2 linked regions of the Pseudoxanthobacter soli DSM 19599 genome follow. The protein of the gene in region 2 interacts with the protein of the main gene of each other region in a pairwise test. Links are inferred from orthologs where the notes say so. Each region holds a gene or a part of one and is shown on either strand. Other genes may lie near its edges. The genes, in order: BUF17_RS00290 and BUF17_RS04470.

The links.
Region 1: the proteins of BUF17_RS04470 (region 2) and BUF17_RS00290 interact in binary tests that used the Escherichia coli proteins (3 or more experiments, as listed by UniProt). The link is inferred for Pseudoxanthobacter soli DSM 19599 from one-to-one orthologs.

The regions. Positions count from the first base shown.
Region 1 is NZ_FRXO01000001.1:63,759-67,005, reverse strand. Bases 26-2,959 are described here. They hold BUF17_RS00290 (primosomal protein N'), read left to right. Parts: upstream 26-370; coding sequence 371-2,548; downstream 2,549-2,959. Other genes in these bases: BUF17_RS00285 (F0F1 ATP synthase subunit delta), read left to right, coding at 2,822-2,959. Also shown: more of BUF17_RS00285, read left to right, coding at 2,960-3,247.
Region 2 is NZ_FRXO01000001.1:1,051,031-1,054,041, reverse strand. The notes cover bases 206-2,903. They hold BUF17_RS04470 (single-stranded DNA-binding protein), read left to right. Parts: upstream 206-1,132; coding sequence 1,133-1,675; downstream 1,676-2,903. Other genes in these bases: BUF17_RS04460 (APC family permease), read right to left, coding at 2,349-2,903; BUF17_RS04465 (DUF2306 domain-containing protein), read left to right, coding at 1,791-2,189. Outside these bases: more of BUF17_RS04460, read right to left, coding at 2,904-3,011. UniProt on the Escherichia coli protein: Plays an important role in DNA replication, recombination and repair. Binds to ssDNA and to an array of partner proteins to recruit them to their sites of action during DNA metabolism. Acts as a sliding platform that migrates on DNA via reptation.

The sequences.
Region 1 (3,247 bases), 990 kb from region 2 along the record:
ATTCCGGCCCTCCGCAGAGCCCGCCCGACCTCGTCGGGCGGGCTCTGCTCGTTTCAGACGCATTTTTACCGAACGTTCAGTTCTCGCAGATGCGAAATTGATCTCCGCCGTGCCCGTCGATGAGATGGGGGGCCGGCATGGCAAGGCCGCACTTTATTCGCGCGCTGGTCACGACCGCGCGCCTTTGAGGTCGCGCCACGCCGGACCACCCGCTTGCAGACCCGCGCGCGTTGACGCGAGCTGGCGACCGGACGAAGGTGCGCGGGAGAATCCCGCAGGCCGCCGTCCGCCTGCCCGTCGAGGGCCGCCTTCCCGGCCGCCGGGCACCGAACCGCAAGCGCAGCTTTCGCCCGATGACCGCCTTCGCCCGATGACTGCCGTCGTCTCCGTGCTCGTCCCCGTCGCCCTCGGCGACTGCTATTCTTATGTGGCCCCGCGCGAGCTGGCGCCAGGAACCATCGTGCGCGTGCCGTTCGGCCCCCGTGAGGTCGTCGGCGCCGTCTGGGACGACGCGCCGGACACCGGCAGGTCCCCCGCGAAGCTGAAGGCGATCTCGCATGTGTTCGATGCGCCGCCTCCCGGCGCGCCGCTGCTCGACGCCGACATGCGCCGATTCGTCGAATGGGTGGCGCGCTGGACGCTGGCACCGCGCGGCATGGTGCTGCGCATGGTGTTGCGCGTGCCCGAGGCGCTCGACCCGGAGCCGACGCGGCCGGGCGTCGCTCTTGCCGGCGCGCCTCCGGAGAGGATGACGCCGGCCCGCACCCGGGTGATGGCTCTGCTGGAAGGCGGCCTGTCGTGGACGAAGGCGGGCCTCGCCGAAACCGCTGGCGTCAGCCCCTCGGTGATCGACGGGCTTGTCAGTGCCGGCACCCTTGCCGCCGTCGAACTGCCGCCACCGACCGCCGCTGCCCGGCCCGATCCCGACTTCCACCACCCGGACCTCACCGGCGACCAGAGCGCCGCGGCCGACCAGCTCAGGGCGGCCGTCGCCCGCGACGCTGCTTCCGTGCTGCTGCTCGACGGCGTCACCGGCTCGGGAAAGACGGAGGTCTTCCTGGAAGCCGTCGCCGCGACCGTCGCCGCCGGCAAGCAGGCCCTGATCATGATGCCGGAGATCGCGCTGACCCATAGCGTCATCGCGCGATTCGAGCGGCGCTTCGCGGCGCGGCCGGCGGAATGGCACTCCGCCGTGCCGCCGGCGCAGCGTGCGCGGGTGTGGCGCGGCGCGGCGGCTGGCGACGTCCGGATCGTCGTAGGCGCGCGCTCCGCGCTCTTTCTGCCGTTCCGGGAACTCGGGCTCATCGTCGTCGATGAAGAGCACGACAATGCCTACAAGCAGGATGACCGCGTTCCTTACAATGCCCGCGACATGGCCGTGGTCCGCGGCCATATCGGCCGCTTCCCCGTGGTGCTGGCATCGGCGACGCCGTCGATCGAAAGCCGCGTCAACGCCGACCAGGGCCGCTATGCCCACGTGATTCTCTCCGACCGGGTGCCGGGCGCCAGCCTGCCGGACGTGCGCGCCGTCGATCTGCGCCAGAGCCGGCCGGAAAAGGGGCGCTGGCTGGCGCCGCCGCTGGTGGCGGCCGTCGGCGAGGCGCTGGGACGGGGCGAACAGGCACTTCTTTTCCTGAACCGTCGCGGCTACGCGCCGCTGACGGTGTGCGGGGCCTGCGGCCACCGCTTCTCGTGTCCGGACTGCTCGGCCTGGCTGGTGGACCATCGCCTGCGCGGCCGGCTCGCCTGCCACCATTGCGGTCACACCGAACCCCGTCCGGAAGCCTGCCCCGCCTGCGGCGCGCTCGACAGCCTCGTCGCCTGCGGGCCCGGGGTGGAACGCATCGCCGAAGAAGCCCAGGCGCTCTTTCCGGAGGCGCGCAGCATCATCCTGTCATCCGACATCGGCGGCGGCACCGAACGAATCCGGCGCGAGTTGCAGCTCGTCGCCGACGGCGCGTTCGACCTCATCGTCGGCACCCAGCTCGTCGCGAAGGGGCACACATTTCCGCGATTGAAACTCGTCGGCGTGGTCGATGCGGACCTCGGCCTGATGAACGGTGACCTGCGCGCGGCCGAACGCACCTTCCAATTGTTGGCCCAGGTGACCGGACGCGCGGGCCGCATGGGCGGCGGCGGCAGCGGTCTTCTGCAGACCCACGCGCCCGACCATCCGGTGATCCGCGCCATCGTCTCCGGCGACCGCGAGGCGTTCTACCGGACAGAGATCGCCGAGCGGATGGCGACCGGCCTGCCACCGTTCGGGCGGCTCGCGGCCATCATCATCTCCGGCCCGGATCGCGCGGAAACCGAGGCGCATGCCCGCGCATTCGCCCGTTCCGCGCCCTCCGGCGAGGGAATCGACATGCTCGGCCCCGCCGAAGCCCCGCTCGCGATCCTGCGCGGGCGCCATCGTTTTCGGCTTCTGATCCGCTCGCCGCGGACCGTCGACATCCAGGCCTATCTCCGGGCCTGGCTCGCCGCGGCACCGCCCGCACGCGGCGGCGTGCGCGTGATGATCGACGTGGATCCCCAAAGCTTCGTTTGACGACGCGCGAATTCGCGGGTGCACGCGTGCGGAAAGCCCGCGGCGTCCGGCACATCCACAGGCAGCGCTGCCATATTAAAAGCGCGGCGTCGCGCCGCGTCGGACGCGCTGTTGCGTGCCCCAAAGGCATGTGCTATCGCACCCCTGACTTTTCCGGGCCCGTCGGGCGCGGGGCTGTGCCCGGCCTGGAAATGTTCTTTCAATCTCAAAGTCTTCGAGCGCCGAGTGCCGTGAATTGCACGGAGCGCCGAGACCGAGCCGAGAGATGGACCCGTGACCGACAAGGATTCCCTCGTTTCAGGGGTTGCCCGGCGTTATGCCACCGCTCTGTTCGAGCTGGCGAGCGAAGCGGGCGCGATCGAGGCGACCGAGGCCGGTCTGAACCAGTTCATGGCGCTCGTCGACGAAAGCGCCGACCTGCGCCGGCTGATCGAGAGCCCTGTGTTCTCCTCCGACGAGCAGGTGGCCGGCGTGACGGCAGTGCTCGGCGCGGCCGGCATCGGCGGGATCGCCGCGAACTTCATCAAGCTCGTCGCCCGTAACCGGCGACTGTTCCTGGCGCCGTCGATGGTGCGTGCCTATCGCGCGCTGACGGCCGCCGCTCGCGGCGAGACGGTGGCGGAAGTGACTTCCGCCGAGCCGCTCTCGTCTTCCCATGTCGAGGCGCTGAAGGCCGCTCTCGGCGAGGCCACCGGACGC
Region 2 (3,011 bases):
GAACCGCGCCGGCCTGCGAAAAACCGCCTGCGGCACTGTCTGGCAATCGCACCGGATATCCGGCGGCCACATGTGAACGGCCCGGCGAAGGACACGAAGGTGGAACCCGCCGCCCGGAGGCCGCGCCGCCTGCAAGAGGCTGGTCCGTCCAACGCAGGCGCGGCACCCGACCTTTGATGTCCGAGCCGGCCGATCGGAAAGCCGCCGTGTCCACACGGATCTTCCGGACATCGGGATTTGTCTGCGATCCCCAGCGGCGTCGAAACGTAAGGCCGACACGCGCGGGCAGGATCAGGCAGAAGCCCTCGTCGCTGTGATCCGGTGCGATGGTGCTGCCGACGATGAATCGAGATACACCGGGACAGACGAGACTTATTTACGGGTGCGCACCTCTCTTGGCAAGAGTTCCGAGGCAGTGGCGCCGGCGTGACGGCACCCGGATACCAGTTTTCTGCCATGGGTTTGGCCGCGGATCCGCCTTCGCGCGCGACCTCGAACCCGCGACTGTGCCGGCGGGGCCGGATCAAAGGCGGCTATCGATCCGCGGTTCAGGCGCGCCAGGGCGTTCCATGCCGACTTCGGCGGCCACCGCCTTGCGGACGCAGCACAGCAGGTCGCTGGATCAGCGTACGAGACTGGCTTGTGACATCCGCTTGCGAGAACAAAAAAAGAACATATACTCTTGAAGCATCGTCGCGACGTGACCGTCCGATGGCCTTGCGAGCCCGCGCGCGGCGGGCGCTGTGGAAAAGACCGCCTTGCCCGGCGGTTTTCCACGGGGCGAGGGCCGTGCCTTTGGGGCCGGGGTGGTGTAGGAGTGTCGTTAACGAAACGTTAGCCGCGTCGGTGCCCGTTGTGAGCGCCGGTTGTGCTGGCGTCCGTCGGCTTTGCCGGCAACAGTTCGCCGGACCGACAGGTGTTCGCCTGAGCGGACCGCAAAAAAAGCCGTCGCGCCGCTGGCCGGGCCGGATACCTCGCCGGCGCGGCCGGTCACGATGGTCTCCGGCGACCGGTCCCACGCTTCGGCTTGGCCGTCGGCTGTGCGGTTGGTGCCGTCGGAATGCGGAATGTCTGAAATCATGCGGGTGCGGCGGGATCGATGGCCGCGTCCCTGCGAATCTGGAGGCTGATGATGGCCGGCAGCGTCAACAAGGTGATCCTCGTGGGCAATCTCGGAGCGGACCCCGAGGTGCGGCGCACCCAGGACGGGCGGCCGGTGGCACGGCTCAGGATCGCGACCTCGGAGAGCTGGCGGGACCGCAACAGCGGCGAGCGGCGCGAGAAGACCGAATGGCACACGGTCGTCATCTTCAATGAGGGCCTGTGCAAGGTCGCCGAGCAGTTCCTGCGCAAGGGCTCCAAGGTCTATCTCGAAGGCCAGCTTCAGACCCGCGAGTGGGAAGACCAGTCCGGTGCGAAGCGCTATTCGACCGAGGTCGTGCTGCAGGGCTTCAACTCGCAGCTGACCATGCTCGACGGGCGGGGCGAAGGCGGCGGTGCCATGGAACGCTCCGGCGAGCGTTCCGGCGGGGGCGATTTCGGCCGCTCTTCGCCCATGGAGCGCGGCGGCTTCGACCGCGAGACGCCGGCCCGCGGCGAAGGCGGCAGCCGTGGTGGCAGTGGCGGCGGCGGACAGTCGTTCTCCCGCGAACTCGACGACGAGATTCCGTTCTGATCGCCGTTGCGCGAATCTGTTCGTCCTGAGGTGGCGCGGCCTGGAGCGGAAGGAAGGCCTGACCCGCAGGCGTGTTCCGAACTGCGCCGGGGATCTCTGGCAGAGGAGGCGTCTTTTGAGCCTCGAGCCGCTTCTGAATGCCTCGTTGGCGATCCGCATCCATGCCTTCACGGCGTTCCTGGCGTTAGGTGTCGGGATCGTGCAGCTCTCGGCGCCGAAGGGCACCATTCCCCACCGGCTGGTCGGCTGGGGCTGGGCGGCGCTGATGATGGCCGTCGCGATATCCTCGTTCTGGATCCACGAATTGCGGATGATCGGGCCGTGGAGCCCGATCCATCTGCTGTCGCTCTGGGTGCTGATCGCGGTGCCGCTCGCCGCTTATTTTGCCCGTATCCACGCGGTCGAGCGCCATCGGCGCTTCATGCGTCACCTGTTCATGTGGGCGCTGGTGCTGGCCGGGCTGTTCACGTTCTATCCCGGACGGATCATGCACCAGGTGGTGTTCGGGTCTTAGATCGCTTCCCGTGCGGATGGACGGACATGACCGGCGCGGAAGCGCGGCCGGCCGGTCAGGATGGTCCGGACATCTGCCGTTCAGGTGGCCGTCGGGCCGGATCGCGAACGGGGGCGCATCACAGGCGATCCGCCAGGGGCTGGGACGCGACGCGGTGGTTCAAGGCCCGGTCTGCCGGCTGGTTGCCAGCGCCCCGCTGTCCTCGGCGAGATAGCCCTCATAGGTTTCGCGGCTGACGGGGCGCCGTGCGGCTGCGAACAGGATCGCGATCGAGAACGCCACCAGCAGGATGGTATCGAGGCCGCGCGGCAGGATGCCGACCCCGCCATAGGCGCTGCAATAGGAGGCGATGCCGAGCCCCGCGCAATAGGGCAGGAGCCACCAGGCCTGTGCCAGGTCGAGATCGTGAAGCCCGTGCTTCAGGCCGCGGCCGAGGAAAAGGACGAGGCCGACGAGAAGGCAAAGGCCGAGCCGCCAAACCGTGTCCCAGCCGCCCCAGTAGATGACGAGCGTCGCGACCGCGAAGGCAGCCGTCGCGACGATGGTTCCGGCCGGCACCCGGAAGGGCCGCGGGCGGTCGGGATCGATGCGGCGCAGGCCCAGCAGCACGACGGGTCCGACCGCGAACGACAGGGTGACGGCCGCGCCGCAGATCTGCAGCAGTTCCTCGAACGGGATGAACAGGAACATCAGCGTCGAGACGACGAGGTTGAGAAGCAGCGCCGCACTCGGGACGCCGCGGTCGGACAGGGTTGCGATGCGGCGCGGAAAGAAGCCGTTCTCGCCCAGCGCATAGGACAGGCGCGCATTGGAGCCGACGGA